Regions from separate parts of the Pseudomonas sp. TE4620 genome, predicted to be linked through region 3. Evidence: riboswitches for the same ligand, from Rfam matches in the RefSeq annotation. Region 3 holds a riboswitch; each other region holds the start of a gene.
The links. A riboswitch is a leader RNA that binds a small molecule or an ion and turns the genes downstream of it on or off. The one in region 3 is predicted to bind cobalamin.

Region 1 (5,684 bases), 2.5 Mb from region 3:
TAGACCATCGACACGTTGCGCTGGCGCACCGGCCGGCCGGTGACATCCTCGCCATTCATCAGCACCCGGCCACGGTCCGGCCGATCAAGCCCGGCCATCAGGCGCATAAGGCTGGTCTTGCCGGCCAGGGTGCGGCCGAGCAGCACATTGAACGAGCCGGGTTCGAAGCGCAGGCAGGCATCGTCGATGCACAGCTGGTTATCCACGGTACGGCTGACATGCTCAAGGGTGAGCGACATGGCGCGGCCTTCTTGTTGTTAGCGGACAGGCGCCTGCTATAGAGCGAGATTCATGCCAGCGCTGGCCAAGCCGTTGTCGGCAAAGGACTTTCAGCAGATTGTGGCTTTGCCAAAGTTCACTCCTGAACACAAATGAACAACCTTCACTGCACGGTTGAACAGCCGCGGCATTGACAATGAACAGGACTGAACAACACTGGATCACACAAAAACAACAACACTGCCGCCGGCAGAGGACGGGCCCATGGCCGCATCCACCAGCGCCCATGCGCAACTGATCCAGGCGTCCTGGCAGCGCTGCCGCGCCTACGGCCTGGACCACCAGTCGCAACCGCAGTTCGGCGACGCATCTACTGTGCAGGTCAGCGAGCTGCTCGAACGCCAGCACTCGCTGCTGGGCACCACTCGCGACGAGGTGCTGCCGCAGTACGCGCACCTGCTGGGTAACTCCAGCTACCTGATCATGCTCAGCGACGATCACGGCCAGTTGCTCGATGCCTGGGGCACCCGGCGCTTTATCGACCCGCGCCAGCGCCACGGCTTTGTCGCCGGTGCCTGCTGGCGCGAGCAAGGGGTGGGCACCAACGCCATCGGCACAGCCCTGGCCACCGGCGAAGCGGTACATGTCAGCCAGGACGAACACTTCCTCAAGCTCAACCGCTTCATGGCCAGCGCCGCCGCGCCGCTGTTCGATGCCGAGCGCCAGCTGATCGGCGTGCTCGATGTGTCCAGCGACAGCTACCTGCCGACGGCGCAAACTCAGGGCCTGGTACGGATGATGAGCCAGAGCCTGGAGAACCGCCTGATCCTGGCGCGTTTTGCCGGGCACTACCAACAGCTGAGCTTCAACACCGGGGCCAACAACCTCGACAGCCAATGGGCCGGGCTGTTGGTGTTCGATGACCAGGGCCGGGTGCTGGCGGCCAACCGTCGGGCCGACAGTCTGCTTGGGCAGAACCCACTGCAACTGAACCTGGAGCAGTTGTTCCGCACGCCGCTGGCGCAACTGTTGGCCCACCGGGCTGACCAGCCATTTGCGCTGCAGGTGGCCGGGCGCAACCGCTTCCATTGCCTGCTGCATGCCCCCACAGCATCACCAGCAGCAGCGCTCAACCGCCCGCAACCAAGCTGCGATCCGCGTATCGACAAGGCCCTGCGCCAGGCCGGGTTGCTGCTGGAAAAAGACATCCCGCTGTTGATCGAGGGCGAAACCGGCGCCGGCAAGGAGGTCTTTGTCACCGCCCTGCACCGCGCCAGTAGCCGCGCCACGCAGCCATTGATTGCGGTGAACTGCGCGGCGATTCCGGCCGAGCTGGTCGAGTCGGAGCTGTTCGGCTACGAGAAAGGCGCGTTCACCGGCGCCCACCACAAGGGCAACATCGGACTGATCCGCAAGGCCGACCATGGCATTTTGTTTCTCGACGAAATCGGCGACATGCCGCTGCCCACCCAGGCACGCCTGCTGCGCTTTCTGCAAACCCGCAGCATCCAGCCACTGGGCAGCGGCGAACCGACGCCGGTGGATATCCGCGTGGTCTCGGCGACCAACCACAACCTCGCCGAACAGGTGCGCCTGGGTCATTTTCGCCAGGACCTGTACTACCGCATCGCCGGCCTGAGCCTGATGCTGCCACCGCTGCGCGAACGCAGCGACCGCCTGGCCCTGATCGAACAGCTCCACCAGCAGTACCGCGAACCGGGGGCACCGACGCAATTGCCCGGCAAAGTGCTGGAACTGCTGCTTCAGCATCCCTGGCCGGGCAACCTGCGACAACTGGCCAGCGTGCTGCAGGTGGCCCTGGCGTTGGCCGGCGAACGGCCGATTGCCGTGGAGCACCTGCCCGACAGTTTCTTTGCCGACCTGCCTGAGACCAAGCCCGCCGCGCCAGTGCTGGCCACGCCGGCAAACACTGACGATCTCGGCCAGCGCCTGCGTGCCCTCAATGGCAATATCTCGGCCCTGGCCCGGGCCCTCGGCATCAGCCGCACCACCCTGTACAAGCGCCTGCACACCCAGGGCCATGCCGGCGCAGTTGACGAACGCCTGGGCTGATGGTCAGATGCCTGCCAGTTTCAGGTGCCTGCCGCCGCCGTGCGTCAGGTGAAACGGGAAGCCGGTGCGTCGTTATCGACCAGTCCGGCGCTGCCCCCGCAACGGTAAGCGAGTGAAGCATTCAACACGCCACTGTGCCCACAGGCACGGGAAGGCGAATGACTTTACGCCTCGCAAGCCCGGAGACCGGCCTGAAGCCCCACGACTGCATGCAGTCACTTAGGCAAACCTGCGGAGGGCGGGCACGAGCCGGCTGCCTGGCGCGTGTTGGCCGGGGCCCTCCTGTGCGCTTCGCGAATATTTTTCGAGAAGTCCATGACAGCAACAACCCCCAAACGTCGCCGCGGCCGCCTCGCCGAAGAGCAAATCCAGAGCAAGCCGGAGTGGTCGCAGATCCCCGAGCATACCCGCCATGTGATGCTCTGCACCGGCCCGCGCTGCGTACAACGCGGTGCCCTGCCACTGTGGAAAGTCCTGCGCCGCGAGCTGCTGGTGGCCAACCGCATCGAAACCACTGACGGCGTGCTGCTGACCCGCAGCCATTGCCAGTTCCCGTGCAACCTCGGCCCGGTGCTGACGGTATATCCGGACCGCTGCTGGTACCGGGTAGCCAACGCCGAAGACGCTCAGCGCCTGGTGCGTGTGCACCTGATCGACGGCCAACCGGTGCCCGAGTTGCTGCTCAACGGCCAGGGCTCATGAGGGGGTTGGGCGCCAGCGTGCTGGCCCTGTTGAGCAGCAGCGCCATGGCCCTGGACTATCAGAACTGCGGACACACCTGGCAACTGCCACAGGAGCGCCCGCAACGCATCCTGGCCCTCAACCAGCACGCCGCCGACCTGCTGCTGGCCCTGGACGCCGGCCCGGCGCTGGCCGCCGTCAGCTATATAGATGATGACGCCCAGGCGCTGACCAGCGGACGCTATCGCGGCGTCCCCCTGCTGTCGCGTCGCTACCCGGCAACCGAAGTGGTCTATGCCCAAGGTTACGACCTGCTGGTCGGCGGCTTTGCCAGCGCCTTTCGTGACCGCGACGGGGTCGCCCCGCGCACCACCCTGCAGGCCAACGGCATCGCCAGCTACCTTCTGGAAAACGCCTGCGCGCCAGCGCCGGAAAACGGCTTTGCCGCCATTGAACAAGACCTGCGCAGCCTCGGCCACCTGTTGCAGCGCGAGGCCCGGGCCAGCCAGTTGATCACCCGCCAGCGCCAGGACCTGGCCGCCGCCAAAACCATCGCCGGGCACAGCCCGCCGCTGTCGGTGTTCTACCTCGACAGCGAGGTCAACGGCCTGCAAAGCGAAGGCAAGCGCGGTTTCATCACCCAGTTGATCGACGCAGCAGGCGGGCGCAACCTGTACGCCGAGGTGGAGCTGAACCGGGTTACGGTGGATGCCGAGCGCCTGCTGCGCGCCGATCCTGACGTGATCATCCTTGCCGATGCGGTGTGGTCGCCGGCCGCCGGCAAGCGCGCCTACCTGCATAAACACCCGGCGCTTTCGCACCTGCGCGCGGTACGCGACGACCGCCTGATCGACCTGCCCTTCAGCCATATCGTGCCCGGCGAACACAGCGCCCGTACCGCCCTGACCCTGGCGCGCCAACTGCGCGCCTTGAAGCAACAGCGGCCTTGACCCGTCGCAGCAGAATCCGCTGCCAAACCCACTATTTCAGCTTTACCGGCTGAGCACCCAATGCGCTTCAGCCGGGATTTATCCTTGATCACGTCGACAATAAGCACACAGCCAACCCCGGATGCGTGCCTCGATGCAAACAACAAATACAGTCTTGATGATCCGCCCGGCGCGGTTCGCCTTCAACCCGGACACCGCCCTCAACAACCGTTTCCAGCAAGCCCTGCTCGACCCGCAGCAGGCACAGCAGAAAGCGCTGGAAGAGTTCGATGGCTACGTCGATACCCTGCGCCAGCACGGTGTCGAAGTGCTGGTGGTGCAGGACACCCCGGCGCCGCACACCCCTGATTCGATCTTCCCCAACAACTGGTGGAGCAGCCACGCCGACGGCAGCCTGGTGCTCTACCCGATGGAGGGCCAGAACCGCCGCCTGGAGCGCAGCAAGGGCGTGCTCAAGGTGCTTGAAGAGCGCTTCGCCGTCCGTCAGACCATCGATCTGAGCCCCTTGGAACAGCAGAGTATGTATCTGGAAGGGACCGGCAGCATGGTCCTCGATCGCGAACACCGGATCAGCTACGCCTGCCACTCCGGGCGCACCCACACCCAGGCCCTGCGCCTGTTCGCCGAACAGCTCGATTATCGCCTGTGCCTGTTCCACGCCGTCGACCGCCACCAGGCACCGATCTATCACAGCAACGTGATGATGAGCGTCGGCCGCGGGCTCTCGGTGGTCTGCCTGCAGGCGCTGCCCGAGGCCGATGAGCGTCGCGCCCTGGAGCATTCGCTGCGCGACACCGGCAAGGACATCCTGGCCCTGGACTTCGACCAGCTCGAAGGTTTTGCCGGCAACATGCTCGAAGTCCACGACAAGCAAGGCCAGCCACTGCTGGTGATGTCGCGCAGCGCCTGGCGCTCGCTCACCCCAGAACAACGCCGGCAGGTCGAGCAGCACAGCCACCCGGTGGTGGTGAACATCGACCATATCGAGCGCATCGGCGGCGGCAGCGCGCGCTGCATGCTCGCCGAAGTGCACCTGCCTGTCCGTCACTGATTACAACAAAGGAGTTCACCATGACCCGCTATATCGACGTTACCGACCTCAGCCGCCTGGTGGCACGCAAAGGCCTGAGCACCTGCATCAGCGAGATGGCCGAGTACATCCGTGAGGACTACCTGCGCTGGCACGACTTCGAAAAATGCGCGCGCCTGGCCAACCACTCGGCCGACGGGGTGATCGAGCTGATGCCGGTGTCCGATGCCAACCTGTACGCCTTCAAGTACGTCAACGGCCACCCGAAAAACACCCAGCGCGGCATGCTCACAGTGATGGCCTTCGGCGCCCTGGGCGACGTTGATAGCGGCGCGCCGGTGCTGCTCAGCGAGATGACCCTGACCACCGCCATCCGCACCGCCGCCACCTCGGCCCTGGCCGCGCGCTACCTGGCGCGCAAAAACAGCCGCAGCATGGCGCTGATCGGCAACGGCTCACAGAGCGAGTTCCAGGCCCTGGCCTTCCATGCCCTGCTGGGCATCGACGACATCCGCCTGTATGACCTGGACCCTGCGGCCAGCGCCAAGCTGGTGGCCAACCTCGCCGCCTTCCCGGCCATCAAGGTCAGCGTTGCCGGCTCTGTCGCCGACGCGGTGCGCGGCGCCGATATTGTCACCACGGTGACTGCCGACAAGGCCTACGCCACCATCCTCACTCCGCAAATGATCGAACCTGGCATGCACCTGAATGCCGTCGGCGGCGACTGCCCG
Region 2 (5,684 bases), 2.1 Mb from region 3:
CGGGGAGGACTTCGTTGCCGATGCCGTCACCGGGAATTGCGGCGATTCTGAAAGTCTTGCTCATGAGGGGCGCACTCGTTGTCTAGGGAACAGGTGCGGCTCATGCTATAAGGGCAGGATTCAGAGATAATCTCGTGATTCATGGATTCTTAGTGCACGTATCGTGAATAATCTTCCCAGCCTCGACGACCTCAATATCTTCCTTCAGGTGGCCAAGCGCGCCAGCTTCGCGGCGGTGGCCGAAGAGCTCGGCATGTCGGCCGCGTTCATCAGCAAGCGCATCCGCGTGCTTGAGCAAACCCTTGAAGTGCGCCTGCTGCACCGCACCACCCGGCGGGTGACAGTGAGCGAGGAGGGCGAGCGGGTGTACCAGTGGGCGCAGCAGATTTTCGATGCGGTGCAGCGCATGGGCGACGACATCAGCGCCCAGCACCGCGAGCCGGTGGGCCAGCTGCGGATTGCCAGCAGCCTGGGCCTGGGCCGGCGTTTCGTCGCCCCGGCGCTGTCGGAGCTGGCCGAGCGCTACCCACGCCTGGATGTACGCCTGGACGTGCATGACCGCCTGGTGGACCTGATCGAAGAGGGCGTCGACCTGGACATCCGCGTCGGCAATGCCATCGCCCCCAACCTGATTGCCAAGCCGCTGGCCCGGAACCGCCGGGTGCTGTGTGCCTCGCCGGCCTACCTGGCCCGGCGCGGCACGCCTGGGGTGCTGGCCGAGCTGGCCAGCCATGATTGCCTGGTGATCAAGGAGCGCGACCACCCGTTTGGTGTCTGGCAGCTGCAAGGGCCCAATGGCGAGGAGAGCGTGCGGGTGACCGGCAGCCTGTCAAGCAACCACGGCGAAGTGGCGCACCAGTGGTGCCTGGATGGCCGCGGGATTTTGCTGCGCTCGTGGTGGGATGTGCACGACAGCCTGGCCGACGGGCGCCTGGTGCAGGTGCTGGCGGAGTATCACCAGCCGGCGGACATCTGGGCGGTGTACACCTCGCCCTTGGCCAGCTCGGCCAAGGTGCGGGTGGCGGTGGAGTTTTTCCGCCAGTACTTTGCCGAGCGTTATAGCTTGCCGGATTAGCGGTGCAAGCCCGCTCCCACAGCCTGTGTAGGAGCGGGCTTGCCCCGCGATGGCCTCACCTCAGAACGTGTAATCCAGCGTCGCAAAATACGACCGCGGCTGCCCCATCAACCACTGCTCGCCGCTATGCGCGGTGGCCGCATAACGCCGGTCCAGCAGGTTATTCAACTGCAAGCCCAGGCGCACATCCGGCAGCACCTGCCAGCCCAGGTTGGCATCGACCACGGTAAAGCCCGGCACGCTCTGGGAGTTGGCGGTGTTGGCATAGCGCTCATCGACATAACGCAGGCCCAGGCCGGCATCGACGTCGTCGCCAAAGCCCTTGCTGACCCACAGGTTGGCGGTGCGCCGTGGCACGTTGCTTGGGCGGTTGCCGGCGCGGGAAACGCTCTGGCCGTTCACTACCTGGTCGAAGTCGTCGTATTTGGCGCGTACCACCGAGGCGTTGGCCGAAACATGCCACTGGTTGGCCAGGGCCAGTTCCAGGGTCGCTTCCAGGCCATCGGAGGTCTGCTGGCCGGCCTGTTCTTTCTGGTGGGTGTCGGGGTTGTCGACCAGCAGCTTCTTCTTGACGATGTGATAGGCCGCCAGGGTCCACTCGCCTCGGCCATCCCAGAACAGCTGCTTGAGGCCGAACTCGGTCTGCTTGGCTTCGGTCAGGTCGAACTGCTGCTGGGTCGGGCTCAGGGTCACCAGGTCGCTGACGCCATCCTCGCTGGTGGAGTACTGGCCGTACAGGCTCAGTTGCTCATTCACCGCGAACACCAGGCCGGCGCGCCAGTTACCGCCATTGAGGCTGCGGTCGCTGCGGGTGTCGTTGACCAGGTTGTTGCGGTCGATGTGGTTCTGGTCGCGACGAATGCCGGTGACCAGCGACCAGCGCTCCGACAACTGGGTGCGGTTCTCGGCGAACAGGGCGAAGGTGCGGGTGGTGCTGTCGGTTTGCGCGCGGGTCGGGCTGGCGCTGTGGAAGTAGCCCGGCGCCGGCTGCCACGGGTCGATGAAATCGCCGCCGATGTCGTTGTACGGCGAGTTGCTGTCGATGCCGAAACGAATGCGGTTGTACTCGGCGCCGACCACGGTCTTGCTGGCCAGGCCAAACAGCGAGTGGTCGAAGGTGAAGCTCTGGCGATCGCCGAGCTGTTCCTGGTCGTGCTTGATCTCCAGGTAGCTGCCACGCTCAAGCTGGCCAACGCCGCTGTTCCAGCTGTAGTCCTCGGCGTTGCGCCAGTGCCGGCGGCTTTTGAGGTAGTAGAGCTGGTTGCTGGCGCTGATCGAGTCGCTGATGCTCCAGTCGGTGTTAAAGCGCGTCCACTCGTCGTGGTAGTGCTGGGCCGAATCCTTGAGGTTGTAGTTCTTCTTGCTCAGGCTGTCGCGGTAGTGGCCGTCGATCAGCGGCGTGCCGAAGTAGTTCATCGGTTCGGCGTCGCCGCGCTCGTGGGCCAGGGTGAAGCTCAGGTCGTCGCTGGCATCGAAGCGCAGGGCGGCGCTCATGGCCAGGTTCTTCGAGTCGCCACGGTCGATCCAGCCGTTGCTTTGCTGGCGGTTGAGGGTCACCCGGTAGCTCAGCCGCTCGCTCAGCGAACCGCCGCTGTCCAGGCCCAGTTGCTGGCGGTCGTAAGAGCCGTAGCCCAGGCGCAGGTGGTTGCGGATCTCGCCGGCAAAGGGTTTTTTCGGGATCACGTTGATCACCGCACCCGTGGCGCCTTCGCCGTACAGCACCGAGGCCGGGCCGCGGATCACGTCGATGCGCTCGATCATCCACGGGTCGACCGGAAAGCTCTGGGTGCCGGCGCCGGTGTACATCCGCGCGCCGTCGAACAGGGTCATCACCGAACCGTGGCCACTGAAGCCACGGGCCGACAGCGCCGTGTTGCCGTTGCCCGGGGTGGCCACCGAGGTGATGCCCGGCGAGCGGGTCACGGCATCCTGCACGGTGAGGTTGTTGCGTCCGTCGATGGCTTCGCTGCCCAGGCTGCTGGTGCTGGCCGGGGTGTCCATGGCGCTGAGGTTCAGGCGCGAGCCGGCGGGCAGCGGGGTAGCCAGGCTGACGGATTCGTTGTCGCTGCTGCTGGTGATGGCCGTCGAGGGCAGGGCCAGCGCAGAGGGGCTGGGGTCATCGGCGAAAGCTGGCGCAGAGAAGGCCAGGCAGGGGGCCAGGGCATTGGCCGCCAGGGTGTGAAGCTTGGAAGTACGGGACATGTCGTTCCACAGTCAACAGGAAGAATGAATCCCGGAGGGAACAACGCATGGAGGCATGGCGCACGCGCAGGCGGACGCCAACCGGCCTGCGCCCGCCCACCGCGGGGTTGCCAAACAGAAGCTTCAGGCCGGTCTCCGGGCTTGCGAGGGTCATGAAGGCCTTCACCTTCCCATGCCAAGGCACAGTGGTGTTTCGAAGGCTTCGCTCGCTTACCGTTGCGGGGGCAGCGCCGGACTAGTCATTTACATGACGCACCGGCTTCCCGTTTCACCCTGCGCACGGCGGCGCAGGACACCTGAAACTGGCGCGCATCTGAACACCGAAAACCTTTGCAGTCAACGGCTTGGGCAAATGAGCAGATCAGTTCGCCAGCGCATCGCCACTATCGATTCAACGCCCGCGCTTGCGCGACACCACCGCCTCGATGTTCTTGCGCCCGATCAGCATTGGCTGCTTCGGCTCCTCAAGCCACTTGTACATCACCAGGCTGTCCACCAGCCCCAGGCGCGCATGCCGGTAGGCGTTGGGCAAGCGCCCGACGATGGCAAAGCCGAGCTTCTGCCACAAGGCCACCGCCACCTCGTTGCTGGACACCACCGAGTTGAACTGCATGGCCAGGAAACCCAGTTGCCGCGCCAGGCGCTGCGAGTGTTCGCACATCAAGCGCGCCACGCCGCGGCCACGGGCGGCGTCGCAGACCATGTAGCCGCAATTGCTGACATGGTTGCCGGGGCCGGCGGCATTGGCCTTGAGAAAGTAGGAACCGAGCAGCACGCCATCTTCTTCGGCCACCAGGGTCTGCAACGGTGCGTCGAGCCACAGCTGGCGGGCTTGCTCCTGGCTCATGGCCGGGTCGAATGCGTAGGTTTCGCGGGCGCTGACAATGGCCTGGAAGGTCGGCCAGAAGAGCTCGAAGTCAGCGGCGGTCATGGGGCGGATGTGGATCATGGGGTGTCCTGGAAACGGTTCGCCCGCTAGCTTATGCGAAAACGCCAGGAAGTGGGTGAGGCGCGGCGCAGGCCGCGCACTCAGGGTCGGCCTTACTGCCCGGCCTTGCCCACGGCATCCAGTGCCCGCGCCGAGTACACCAGCGCCGCCCCGGCGTTCATGGCCACGGCCACGCCCAGGGCTTCGGCGATTTCCTCGCGGCTCGCGCCGTGCTTGACCGCCTGGGCCGAATGCACGGCGATGCAGCCGTCGCAGCGGGTGGTGACCGCCACGGCCAGCGAGATCAGCTCGCGGGTCTTGGCATCCAGGTGGTTGGTCTTGGCCCCGGCGCCGCTGGCGGTCATGTAGCCGTTGACCGTGTCGGGAGAGAGTTGCTTGAGATCGCCGATGCCGGCCATCAACTGCTTACGGTAGGCATCCCAGTCCATCATGCTCATTGTCTTCACCTTGGTGTGGTTGGCAACTAGAACAGTGAAGCTAGTTTTTTTGCCGGCGGGGCGCCGTTGGTCGATGGTCGGGAAAAGGCAGGACTTTGGGAGGGGGGCATCGCGGGGCAAGCCCGCTCCTACAAGGAGCTGGCTTGCCAGCGACAGCGGTCTGAATCAGATGTAGATGAACACCAGCACCAACGCCGCCACCACTGCCCATTTTTCCAGGTAGTAGCGGGTGCGGTTGCGTTTTTTCAGGGCCTTGCCGCGTTCGCGGATCTTGTAGATGCGGGTGAACAGGCGGTTGATGCCGCCGGTTTTGTCGCCGGCATCGTTCGGCGCCGCCGCGGCTGCCATCACGTTCTTGCTGAACCAGCGGTTGAACGCCGTGGCCCAGCGGTACTTGAGCGGGCGCTCGACGTCGCAGAAGAGGATGATGCGGTTGTGCTCGGTCTGGTTCGAGGCGTAGTGGATGTAGGTCTCGTCGAAAATCACCCCTTCACCATCGCGCCAGGCGTAGTTCTGGCCATCGACACAGATGTAGCAGCCGTCGTCATTGGGCGTATCCAGGCCCAGGTGATAGCGGTACGAGCCGGCATAGGGGTCGCGGTGGCGCACCAGCTTGGAGCCCGGCGGCAGGGTGGCGAACATCGCCGCCTTGACCGTGCCGATGCCCTGCAGCAACTCGGTGGTGCGCGGGCACAGCTTCATTGCCGAAGGGTGGCTCTCGCCGTACCACTTCAGGTAGAAGCGCTTCCAGCCGCTCTTGAAGAACGAGTTGAAGCCGACGTCGTCATAGTTCTGCGAACTCTTGATTTCGCCGACGTGCAGCAGTTGCTGGGCTTCGGCGCGAATTTCTTGCCAGTTGTCCTGCAACGGCTTGAGCTCGGGGAACGACTCGACCGGCAGGTACGGTTTGGCCGGCAGCTTGGAGAACAGGTACAGAAAGACGTTGACCGGGGCCAGGAAGCTTGAGTGATCACCCAGCTGGCGGGTGATCTTGTGCCTGACTTTGCCTCTGAAATGAACG
Region 3 (5,684 bases):
TAGTTGAGCACATCGTCGATCTTCGCCGCAGCCCAGCCAAAACGCTCGAAGCGTTCATTACGATAGCCCCACATGGCGTCGAGGGTGTTGCTCAGGCGATAGAGCACCACCCCCGGTACGCCGGCAACGACAAACCAGAACAGCGCGGCGAACACCGCATCGCTGCCGTTCTCCAGCACCGACTCGGTGGCGGCGCGGGCCACGGCGGTTTCGTCCAGCTCGCGGGTTTCGCGGCTGACCAGATAACCGACGCGCTGGCGGGCTTTTTCCAGGTCGCCCTGGCGCAGGGCTTCGGCCACCGGCGTTACGTGCTCGCCAAGGCTGCGCAGGCCGAGGGCGCAGTACAGCGCCAAAACTTCAATCAGCCAGCCAATGTACGGCAGCCAGGACAACAGCATGGCGATGAAGGTCAGCGGCACCACCGCCAGGAACCAGGCGCTGACGCCGTGGCTGCGCCAGCCACGGCCGCCGGCATTCAAGCGCTGTTCCAGGCGCCCGGCCAGGCGCCCGAAGGCTACCAGCGGATGCCGGCGCTTGGGCTCACCCAGCAGCGCATCCAGCGCCACCCCGGCCACTGTCAGCAACGCCACGCTCATCAAGACTCCCCCCACTGGTTTTCAAACAGCATGTCGTGCAGCGGCCGCGCTGTGGTCCAGCCTTCAAGCACCAGCATCGGCGCCGGGTAAAATTCGTGAACCGGACCCAGGCAGAGGATTGCCAACGGCTTGGCACCGGCCGGCATGCCGAGCAGCTCGGCCAGGGCCCGGGGCTCGAACAGCGACACCCAGCCCATGCCCAGACCTTCGGCGCGGGCCGCCAGCCACAAGTTCTGGATCGCACAGGACAACGACGCCAGGTCCATCTCCGGCAAGGTCCGGCGGCCGAAAATGTGCGCTTCGCGCCCATCCATCAGCGCCGCCACCAGCAGCTCGGCGCAGTCGTTGATGCCTTCGACCTTGAGTTTCATGAAGTCATCGGAGCGCTCACCGAGCGCCTGCGCTGTACGCAGGCGCTCCTCTTCCACCAGGGCCTGGATCCGCTGGCGCAGTTCGCGCTGGGTGATACGGATGAAACGCCAGGGCTGCATCAGCCCGACGCTGGGCGCCTGGTGCGCGGCCTCAAGCAGGCGCGCGAGCAACTCGGGGGCGACTTCGCCGCCACTGAAGTGACGCATGTCGCGACGCTCGCCGATGGCGCGGTAGACCGCCGCACGTTCGGCCTCGGTAAAAGCATGTTCAGTCATGGACACAGCAGCGCCGCCGACGCCTGGGGGTTGGAAGCAAAATAGAAATGCACGTAGGAGGCGGTCAAGCGCCCCTGGCGGTACACCGCCTCGGCACCACGACCACCGTTGGGGCTCTGGCCGCGGGCAACCGGCTCAAGCTCGGTATGGGTCAGCGAATGATGATAGGTGTGCCCGCGCAAGGTGCCTTCAGGCAGCTCTACGGCCTGCAGGGCCAAGGCGGCCAGGCGCTTTTGCATCACTGCCTCGCCTGCCAGCAGGCCGAGCAGTTCGGCACGCTCGCCGGCAACATCGGTGAGCGCATCGAGCAGGTAGAGCATGCCGCCGCATTCGGCGAGCAAAGGCTTGCCGGCGTGGTGATGGGCGCGGATAGCCTCGAGCATCGGTGTGTTGGCCGCCAGCGCCTGGTGATGCAATTCGGGGTAACCGCCAGGCAGATACAAGCTGTCGGCTGGCGGCAAGCTTGTGTCATGCAGCGGCGAGAAAAACGCCAGCTGCGCGCCCATGGCCCGCAGCAGGTCGAGGTTGGCGCCATAGGTAAAGGCAAAGGCTTCGTCGCGGGCAACCGCAATGCGCACGCCTTGCAGCAACGGCTCGATGGCAAACTCGGTCGGCGCGGCAAAGCGCACCGCTGGCGGCAACGCCGCATCGCAACTGGCGCCCAGGGCCGCTGCGGCAGCATCCAGCCGCGCATCAAGGTCGTTCAGTTCACTGGCTTGCACCAGCCCCAGGTGACGGCTCGGCAATTCGATGCCGGTTTCTCGCGACAGCCCACCGTACCAGCGCAGCCCCTCGGTCAGGCTGCCTTCAAGCAACTGGGCATGGCGCAGGGTACCGACACGGTTGGCCAACACCCCGGCAAACGGCAGGTCCGGCTGATAGCGCGCCAGGCCCAGGGCCAGGGCGCCGAAGGTCTGGGCCATGGCGGTACCATCGATCACCGCCAGCACCGGCACGCCAAAATGCCGGGCCAGGTCGGCGCTCGATGGCGTGCCGTCGAACAGGCCCATGACCCCTTCGATGAGGATCAGGTCGGCCTCGCCCGCCGCCTCCCACAATAGCCGGCGGCTTTCCTGCTCGCCGACCATCCACAGGTCGAGCTGATACACCGGCGCACCACTGGCGCGCTCGAGGATCATCGGGTCAAGAAAGTCCGGGCCGCACTTGAATACGCGAACCTTGCGCCCCTGGTTGCGATGCAGGCGCGCCAGTGCGGCGGTCACCGTGGTCTTGCCCTGGCCGGAGGCCGGTGCGGCGATCAATACCGCCGGGCAATGGCGCGCATCACTCATAGTTCGACGCCCTTCTGGGCACGGATGCCGGCCTGGAAGGCGTGCTTGATCATGCCCATTTCGGTGACGGTGTCGGCCAGTTCGATCATTTCGTCTTTGGCCGCGCGACCGGTGACGATCACGTGCTGCATCGGCGGGCGAGCATGCAGGTCGCTGAGCACCTGGTCGAGGTCGAGGTAGCCGTGCTTGAGGGCGATGTTCAGTTCATCAAGCACCACGAAGGCGATCGACGGGTCCTGGAGCATCTGCCGCGACACTGCCCAGGCAGCTTCGGCGGCGGCGATGTCGCGCTGGCGGTCCTGGGTTTCCCAGGTAAAGCCCTCGCCCATCACGTGGTAGCGCACCTGCTCGGGAAAGCGCCGGAAGAACAGCTCTTCGCCAGTGCTGTTGCGGCCCTTGATGAACTGCACCACGCCGCACTGCATGCCGTGGCCCATGGCCCGGGCGAGCATGCCGAAGGCCGAACTGCTCTTGCCCTTGCCGTTGCCGGTAAGTACCAGCAGCAAGCCGCATTCGTTGGGCGAGTTGGCGATGCGCTCGTCGATCACGGCCTTTTTGCGCTGCATGCGCGCCAGGTGGCGTTCGTCGCGCTCGGTGGATTCAGTCATGAGGTTCTCCGCAAACCACTGTCGGCCGATCTCACCGAACGCAGCAGCCGACGGCTGCTCAGCGTATCGAAGGAACGGGCGTGACAGATGAATGGATATGGCAGACGGAAAACGCGCAGGGCTGCGGCACAGGCCGGAGGAACCGCGCATCACCCTCCGTGATGCCGTTGGCTGTTACAGGCCGGTCTCCGGGCTTGTGAGCGGGGCCATCGACACCCGGGGCTGCGCGCCTTCCCGGGCATGAATGCCCAGTGGCCCTGCACAGCCTTGACTCACCTACCGTTGCGGGGGCAGCGCCGGATTCGCGCGTTTTACGCGCCCACCGGCTTCCCTGTTTCACCCTGCCAGGCCATCGCCTGCAGAGCACCTGAAACAAGTCGCGAAGGTTAGAGGGTTGCACCCGGAGCGTCAATGAAAGGCGCTGCACTGGCCTGGATCAATGGCGCCTTTGTCATCTTGTGCAACACTGACTTCAGTGATATCAAATAGCCATACCTCGGCTGTACTCGATCACAACTATAAGGGAGAGCAGCATGCAAGGCCTGATCATCAATAATGCGCGCCTGGAGTTCCTGCGCCCGGCCCTGGAACGCTGGGTCGATTGCATCGACCGCTTCAACCAGACCCTCGGTGACGGTGAGGCGCCCTATTGGCACGGCGCCCAGGCCAACCTCGGGCTGCTCTCGGCCGCCGCCTGGCAGGCCGAGCTGGTGACCCTGCAGCAGCACCAGAGCAAGAAGCAGCGCGATGACGGCGATCGCGAAGGCCGCTGCGACCTGTACATCGCCAACCGCGAAGAGGCCGCCTACCTGCAGGCCAGCCAGCGCTGGCCACGCATCGCCAAGCTCGACCTGAATAACGCCCTGGGCGAAACTGTCCAGGCTGCTCGGCAAATTGCCGCGCCCAGCCAGCTTAAAGTCGCTGCGCTGTTCGCCAGCCCCTGGAAAGCCGGCCAGCACGCCAGCCCCGAAGAGCTGCAGGACCTGGTCGACGACCTGCAAAAGCATAACGCCTGCGCCATCGCCTGGTACTTTCCCTACGCCTACCGCAAGCTGCACAACGAAGCCGGCCAGTATCACCCCGGCATCGCCCTGTTGCTCAAGCAGGCCTGACCCGGGGAACCTCCCACCCCTGGCGTGCCTCTACTGGCAATAGCGGCCATCATTGCGAGGGAAACGACATGGGTATCAAGCCGATTGCACTGCTGCTGGCAGTGACTGCGGGGTTAAGCGGCTGCGGCGAGAACGCCCGCCTTGAGGTCAGCGACGGGGTCGGCCCGTCGCCGCAATTGCCCGAACCGAACAAGACCCTGATCCCCACCGTCAACATCGCCCCCGCCATTGGCTGGCCCCAGGGCATGACGCCCAAGGCCGCGCCCGGCACCCAGGTGGCGGCCTTCGCCGCAGGCCTGGACCACCCGCGCTGGCTCTATGCCCTGCCCAACGGCGACATCCTGGTGGCCGAAACCAATGCCCCGCCCAAACCCGATGACGGCAAGGGTATTCGCGGTTGGGTGATGGGCAAGGTCATGGACCGCGCCGGCGCCGGCGTGCCCAGCGCCAACCGCATCAGCCTGCTGCGCGACAGCGACCACGACGGCGTGGCGGAAACCCGCACGACGTTTATCGAGAACCTCAATTCACCGTTCGGCATGGCCCTGGTCGGCAATGACTTCTACGTCGCCGACACCGATCGCCTGCTGCGCTTTCACTATGAACCCGGCGCGACTTCGATCAAGGGCCCGGGTACAGCCGTGGCCGAACTACCGGGCGGCACGCTGAACCATCACTGGACCAAGAACGTGATCGCCAGCCGTGACGGCAAGAAGCTCTACGTCACCGTCGGCTCCAATAGCAATGTCGGCGAGAACGGCATGGACCAGGAAAAAGGCCGCGCGGCGATCTGGGAAATCGACCCGGCCAGCGGCCAGACGCGGATCTTCGCCTCAGGCCTGCGCAACCCCAACGGCCTGGCCTGGGAGCCGCACACCGGACAGCTGTGGACCGCAGTCAACGAGCGTGACGAGATCGGCAGCGACCTGGTGCCCGACTACATTACCTCGGTCAAGGATGGCGGCTTCTATGGCTGGCCCTACAGCTATTACGGCCAGCACATCGATCAGCGGGTCAACCCGTCTGATCCGAACCTGGTGGCCAGCGCCATTGCCCCGGACTATGCGGTGGGGCCGCACACGGCGTCGCTGGGCCTGACCTTCGCCGAAGCAGGGGTGCTGCCGGCACCGTTCGAGCAAGGCGCGTTCATTGGCCAGCATGGCTCGTGGAACCGCAAGCCGCACAGTGGCTACAAGGTGATCTTCGTACCCTTCAGCACTGCCGGCAAACCTGCGGGCAAGCCGATCGACGTGCTCAGCGGGTTTCTCAATGATGAAGGCAAGGCCATGGGCCGGCCGGTCGGGGTGATCAACGATCAGCGCGGCGGGCTGCTGGTAGCCGATGATGTCGGGAACACGATCTGGCGGGTGAGCAAGGCCCGGTAAGCCGGGGGAGCTTAGCGTTTGCGGCAGAGGGTCAGGCCATCGCC
Region 4 (5,684 bases), 1.3 Mb from region 3:
CAGGCCGAGCTGGCGCAGGTGATCGCCATGGTCTTGCAAATGGCGTTCGAGGATCAGGTTGGCCGAGGCAAAACCGATGCGCCAGGCGGTGGTGGTCGGCAGGTTGCGCACATCGACGGTATAGAAGTTGCGCCCGGTCGGCAGTACGTCCAGGCGCCCGCGGCTTGGCGCACCACTGGGGCCGGCAGGCACGAAGCGACCGTCGAGGGCAGCCAGCAAGCCGTGCATTTCTGCCGGGCCGCAGCTGTCCAGTTGCGGCGCGACCTGCTGCGCCAGCGCGTCGAGAATCGTCTGTACCTGTGCCCATTCAGGGCCGCCGACCAGCTGCACGCTGCCATCGAGGCTCTGCTCGATCAGTTGGCTGGCGTACAGCTCAAGGCGCTCGCGGGTATCGCCGGCGGTGCGCCAGGCTTCGTCCAATGTCGCCAAGAGTGCGGGCCGAGGGCCTTGCCAGGGCTGGCCGAGGTCGCAATCGAGCGGGTCGAAGCCCAGGTTCAGCGCCTTGGCCAGGGCCCGCAACAAACTGCCGTTGGCCCCGCGCCCATCACCGCGTTCCACCCGCAATAGCGCCAGCAAGGTATCGATACGCAGGCGCCCGGCCGGCGACTCGCCGAACACGTGCAGGCCATCGCGGATCTGCGACTCCTTGAGGTCGCACAGGTAGGTGTCCAGGCGTGGCAGCCAGATCGCGGCATCGTCCAGGGCGCCTTCGATCTGCAGTTCGCGATCGATATGGTTGTCGCGCACCAGCGCCAGGATGTCGCGCTGCAGCTCGCGGGCCCGGCGCGGATCGAGCAACTGCGCCTCGTAGTACTCGTCGGCGAGCAGCTCCAGGTGGCGCAACGGCCCGTAGGTTTCGGCGCGGGTCAGCGGCGGCATCAGGTGGTCGATGATCACCGCCTGGGTGCGGCGCTTGGCCTGGGCGCCCTCGCCCGGGTCGTTGACGATAAACGGATAAATGTTCGGCAGCGGCCCGAGCAAGGCGTCCGGCCAGCAGCTATCGGACAGCCCGACACCCTTGCCCGGCAGCCATTCCAGGTTGCCATGCTTGCCGACATGGATCAGCGCATCGGCGGCAAAGCCATGGCGCAGCCAGAAGTAGAACGCCAGGTAGCCATGCGGCGGCACCAGGTCCGGGTCGTGATAGACCGCGCTCTGGTCCAGCTGGTAACCCCGTGCCGGCTGGATGCCGACAAAAGTCAGGCCGTAGCGCAGGCCGGCGATCATCATCCGCCCGCTGCGCCACATCGGGTCCTGGCTCGGTTCGCCCCAGCGCTCGCGCACAGCGAGCTGATTGGCCTCGGGCAAGGTAGCAAAGGCCGCCAGGTAGTCCTCCAGGGCCATGCTCTGCATGCACGGGCGCAGGTCGAGGCTGTCCAGGTCGTTGCTGACGCCACCGAGCAAAGCCTGGATCAGCGCCGTGCCGCTGTCGGGCAAGGGCGCCAGCGGATAGCCCTGGGCCTGCAGGGTGCGCAGGATGTTCAGCGCCGCTGCCGGCGTATCGAGGCCCACGCCATTGCCGATGCGACCATCGCGGGTCGGGTAGTTGGCGAGGATCAGCGCCACGCGCTTCTGCCCGTTGGGTATCTGCGCCAGCGCACACCAGCGCCGCGCCAGCTCGGCGACAAAGTCCATGCGTTCGGGCTGGGCGCGGTAGCAGACCACATCGGACTGGCTGCGCTCGCTGCGCCAGGCCAGGTCCTTGAAGCTGACCGGGCGGGTGATGATGCGCCCGTCCAGCTCCGGCAAGGCGATGTGCATGGCCAGGTCACGGGCACCCAGGCCCTGCTCGCTGGCCTGCCAGGCCGGTTCGTTGTCCTGGGCGCAGATCGCTTGTAACACCGGGATGTCGCGGCGAAACGGGCGCAGGTGCGGCTGCTCGGGGCTGGACTGGGCAAAGCCTGTGGTGTTGATGATCAGCGCAGCGTCGACCTGGTCCAGCCAGTCTTCGACCTGCTGCAGGCAACCGGCCTCCTTGAGGCTGGCCACGGCAATCGGCAAGGGGTTGAGCCCGGCCAGTTGCAAACGCTCGCAAAAGGTGTCGATAAAGGCCGTGTTGGCCGCCTGCAGGTGCGAGCGGTAGAACAGGATCGGCACCACCGGCTGCTCGACCTGCCACTCGCCGAACCAGTCCTGCAGCGCCGCAGCGGCCTTGCGCGGGTGGTACACCGCGGTGCGCGGCAATTGCTGCGGCGCGCTCCACGGGTAGTCGCGCTGCAGGTACTGGCTGGCCAGGCAGTTGAACAGGTTCAGGGCATTGGCCTTGCCGCCCTGGCGCAAAAAGTGCCAGAGCCGTTCGGCCTGCTCGGCCGGCACCGTGCTCAGGCGGGTCAGCTCCGGGTCAGGGCGGTCGTCGCCGGGCACCAGGATCAGCTGCACGCCGCGGGCGGCCAGTTCCAGCAGTTGCTCCACGCCATAGCGCCAGTAACCGACGCCGCCGTGCAGCGACACCAGGATGACCTTGGCATGGCGCAGCACCTGGTCGACATACAGGTCGACCGAGGCATGATTCTGTACCTGCATGGGGTTGGCCAGACGCAGGCTGGGGAAATCCTCGGGCAGCTGCTGGGCGGTTTCGGCCAGCAGCGCCAGGTGCGAGTCACCGCTGCAGAGGATTACCAGCTCGGCCGGGGTCTGGCCGAGGTCGGCAATGCTGTCGTCCGGTACAAAACCACCGGGCTGGGTCCGCAGCAGGTGCATGGGTCAAGCGCCCAGGGCGGCGCGCAGGCTCGCTTGCAGCTGCGGCGCATCCAGCTCCTGGCCGATCAGCACCAGGCGCGTGGTGCGCGGCTCTTCGCTGCGCCAGGCGCGGTCGAAGTGCTTGTCGAAACGGGTGCCTACGCCCTGGATCAGCAGGCGCATCGGCTTGCCCGGGATCGCCGCAAAACCTTTGACCCGCAGGATGCCATGTTGCACCACCAGTTGGGTCAGGGCGTCGAGCAGCAGGCTTTCGTCGGCTTGCGGCAGCTCGATGGAGATCGAGTCGAAGGCGTCGTGGTCATGGTCGTCGTGATCGTCACCGTCGTGGTGCGAGTCGTGGTGGGTGCGGCGGCCATCGATGTGCGCCTCGGATTCGGCACCCAGGCCCAGCAACACTTCCAGCGGCAGGCGGCCGCTGCTGGCTTCGATCACCTTGACCGCCGGCGGCAGCTCTTCTTCGACTTCGGCGCGAACCTTGGCCAGATCGTCGGCGGCGATCAGGTCGGCCTTGTTCAGCACCACCAGGTCGGCGCTGGCCAGCTGGTCGGCGAACAGCTCGTGCAGTGGCGATTCGTGGTCAAGGTTGGGGTCGAGCTTGCGCTGCGCATCGACCTGCTCCGGGTAGGCGGCAAAGGTGCCGGCGGCAACAGCCGGGCTGTCGACCACGGTGATCACTGCATCAACGGTGCAGGCGTTACGGATTTCTGGCCACTGAAAGGCTTGTACCAGGGGCTTGGGCAGGGCCAGGCCGCTGGTTTCGATGAGGATGTGGTCGAGGTCGCCGCGACGCGCCACCAGCTCGCGCATCACCGGGAAGAACTCTTCCTGCACGGTGCAGCACAGGCAGCCGTTGGCCAGCTCATAGACGCGGCCGCTGGCCTCTTCTTCAGTGCAGCCGATGCTGCATTGCTTGAGGATTTCGCCGTCGATGCCCAGCTCGCCAAACTCGTTGACGATCACCGCGATGCGCCGCCCCTGGGCGTTGTCGAGCATGTGCCGCAGCAGCGTGGTCTTGCCCGAGCCGAGGAAGCCGGTAACGATGGTGACGGGGAGTTTGGCCAGTGTTTTCATTTCGATGCCCTTGGCAGGATGGCGGGCATGCGGGACGAGCGCCAAAGGTGTTGTGCACCTGGCCTGTTCGCCACCGGATCACCCCGCCCGGTTGAATGTCGGAAACTGTTCGAGGCAGGTCTCCTGGCTTGCATTGCACCGGCGCCGTGGCCAGTCGAACGACGCCTTCCCGCACGTGCTGCAGTGGCTGTGTCGAACCCTTCAATGCTTACAGTTGCGGGGGCAGCCGCGGCTTGAACCGCGTTCCCGTCTTAGCTTCGGCCAGCGCCGAAGAACCTCGAAGCGGCTAGGCTACGCAGTGCCCGGTGAGCGGTCAACTGCTGTCACGATTGACGCCTGCCCGCGCCCGTGATTTGCTAACGCCATTCGTTTGGGTGCCCCTTGAGGGTGAAACTGGGAAACCGGTGCGTCGTACGCTCTTTATAGGGTGTATGGCAAGTCCGGTGCTGCCCCCGCAACGGTAAGTGAGAAAAGCGTCAGAGCCACTGTGCCCGCTGTCTGGCATGGGAAGGTGACGCCTGTGGTGTGGCCTGCGGCCAACCCTCACCAGCCCGGAGACCGGCCCAACGCTTGACCGAACAAACCCGCGGTGGGCGGGCGCTGTTACAACCCCTGGGCGAACGCCGCGCAGGGGTTTGCTGCGCTTGCCTGTTGCCGACAACACCAAGAGGAAAGCGCCATGCGTACCAGTACCGCCATTAACCAAGCCGTTACCCCGTCAAGCCTCAGCCAGCGCCTGCTGGTTGCTGTCGGCGCCTCGCTGCTGGGCCTGTGCCTGGTGTACTTCGCCGGTTTCTCGCACATCGAAGCGGTGCACAACGCTGCCCACGATACCCGCCACAGCGCCGCCTTCCCTTGCCACTGAGTGCTGCCCCGATGATCAAGCGTATTGCCAGTACCGCAGGCTTTACCGGCCTGCTGGCCGCCCTGCTACTGACCCTGCTGCAAAGCTTCTGGGTCGCGCCGCTGATTCTCCAGGCGGAAACCTATGAAAGCGCCGCCCCTGCGCTCGAAGCGACCCATGAACATGCCGCCGGCACCGCCGAGCATCATCACGACAGCGAAGCCTGGTCGCCGCAAGACGGCTGGCAGCGTGTGCTGTCGACCACCGGTGGCAATCTGGTGGTGGCGGTTGGTTTCGCCCTGATCCTCGCCGCGCTCTACACCCTGCGCGCACCGAAAACCGTGATCAGCGGCGCGCTCTGGGGCCTGGGCGGCTTTGCCGTGTTCTGCCTGGCGCCGACCCTGGGCCTGCCACCGGAACTGCCGGGCACCGCAGCCGCCGACCTGGCCCAGCGCCAGGCCTGGTGGGTTGGCACCGCTGCCGCCACCGCCGTGGGCCTGGCCTTGATCGTGTTTGCCCACAACTGGCTGCTTAAGATAGTCGGCGCAGTCTTGCTGGTAGTGCCGCATGTGATTGGCGCGCCACAGCCGGAAGTGCACCAGATGCTCGCCCCAGAAGCCCTGGAAGCCGAGTTCAAGGTCGCCTCGCTGCTGACCAACGCCGCGTTCTGGCTGGCCCTGGGGCTGATCAGCGCCTGGCTGTACCGCCGTTCGAGTCAGGCCTGAGGATGCAGTTGTACCTCGGCCTGGGTTGCCGTTGCGGCTGCCCGGCCGACGCCCTGAACGAGCTGCTCACCCGCACCCTGCTCGCCCATGACCTGCCGCCCGGCGCGGTCATGGGCCTTGCCAGCATCGACCTCAAGCACGACGAACCCGGCCTGCATGAACTGGCCCGGCGCCTGGGCGTGCCGCTGCGGTTCTACAGTGCGGCGCAGCTGGCCGCTTTCGAATCACAGCTGAGCCATCGCTCTGCGGTAGCCTTCCAGCACAGCGGCTGTTATGGCGTGGCCGAGAGCGCCGCCCTGGCCCTGGCCGAGCAGCTCGGCGGCCCGGCCCGGCTGCTGGTCACT

Region 1: it holds a riboswitch for cobalamin, as region 3 does, so the genes downstream of both, ACZ9A3_RS05600 ((2Fe-2S) ferredoxin domain-containing protein) here and cobO (cob(I)yrinic acid a,c-diamide adenosyltransferase) in region 3, are expected to answer to the same signal.
Region 2: it holds a riboswitch for cobalamin, as region 3 does, so the genes downstream of both, ACZ9A3_RS07470 (TonB-dependent receptor) here and cobO (cob(I)yrinic acid a,c-diamide adenosyltransferase) in region 3, are expected to answer to the same signal.
Region 4: it holds a riboswitch for cobalamin, as region 3 does, so the genes downstream of both, cobW (cobalamin biosynthesis protein CobW) here and cobO (cob(I)yrinic acid a,c-diamide adenosyltransferase) in region 3, are expected to answer to the same signal.

Annotation. Positions count from the first base shown of each region.
Region 1 is NZ_JBWBQO010000001.1:1,180,271-1,185,954, reverse strand. It holds gene ACZ9A3_RS05610 (ABC transporter ATP-binding protein) at 1-239, opposite strand, end outside; gene ACZ9A3_RS05605 (sigma-54-dependent Fis family transcriptional regulator) at 484-2,292, shown strand; cobalamin riboswitch at 2,298-2,501, shown strand; gene ACZ9A3_RS05600 ((2Fe-2S) ferredoxin domain-containing protein) at 2,608-2,994, shown strand; gene ACZ9A3_RS05595 (ABC transporter substrate-binding protein) at 2,991-3,923, shown strand; gene ctlX (citrulline utilization hydrolase CtlX) at 4,057-4,974, shown strand; gene ACZ9A3_RS05585 (ornithine cyclodeaminase) at 4,995-5,684, shown strand, end outside.
Region 2 is NZ_JBWBQO010000001.1:1,566,919-1,572,602, forward strand. It holds gene ACZ9A3_RS07460 (tartrate dehydrogenase) at 1-64, opposite strand, end outside; gene ACZ9A3_RS07465 (LysR substrate-binding domain-containing protein) at 164-1,075, shown strand; gene ACZ9A3_RS07470 (TonB-dependent receptor) at 1,136-3,277, opposite strand; cobalamin riboswitch at 3,387-3,592, opposite strand; gene ACZ9A3_RS07475 (GNAT family N-acetyltransferase) at 3,669-4,226, opposite strand; gene ACZ9A3_RS07480 (carboxymuconolactone decarboxylase family protein) at 4,319-4,663, opposite strand; gene lpxO (lipid A hydroxylase LpxO) at 4,829-5,684, opposite strand, start outside.
Region 3 is NZ_JBWBQO010000001.1:3,703,106-3,708,789, forward strand. It holds gene cbiB (adenosylcobinamide-phosphate synthase CbiB) at 1-596, opposite strand, end outside; gene bluB (5,6-dimethylbenzimidazole synthase) at 596-1,249, opposite strand; gene ACZ9A3_RS17130 (cobyrinate a,c-diamide synthase) at 1,240-2,535, opposite strand; gene cobO (cob(I)yrinic acid a,c-diamide adenosyltransferase) at 2,532-3,143, opposite strand; cobalamin riboswitch at 3,306-3,529, opposite strand; gene ACZ9A3_RS17140 (hypothetical protein) at 3,677-4,255, shown strand; gene ACZ9A3_RS17145 (PQQ-dependent sugar dehydrogenase) at 4,324-5,640, shown strand; gene ACZ9A3_RS17150 (O-methyltransferase) at 5,652-5,684, opposite strand, start outside.
Region 4 is NZ_JBWBQO010000001.1:2,381,008-2,386,691, forward strand. It holds gene cobN (cobaltochelatase subunit CobN) at 1-2,700, opposite strand, end outside; gene cobW (cobalamin biosynthesis protein CobW) at 2,704-3,771, opposite strand; cobalamin riboswitch at 3,868-4,066, opposite strand; cobalamin riboswitch at 4,126-4,352, shown strand; gene ACZ9A3_RS11260 (CbtB domain-containing protein) at 4,451-4,636, shown strand; gene ACZ9A3_RS11265 (CbtA family protein) at 4,648-5,340, shown strand; gene ACZ9A3_RS11270 (cobalamin biosynthesis protein) at 5,343-5,684, shown strand, end outside.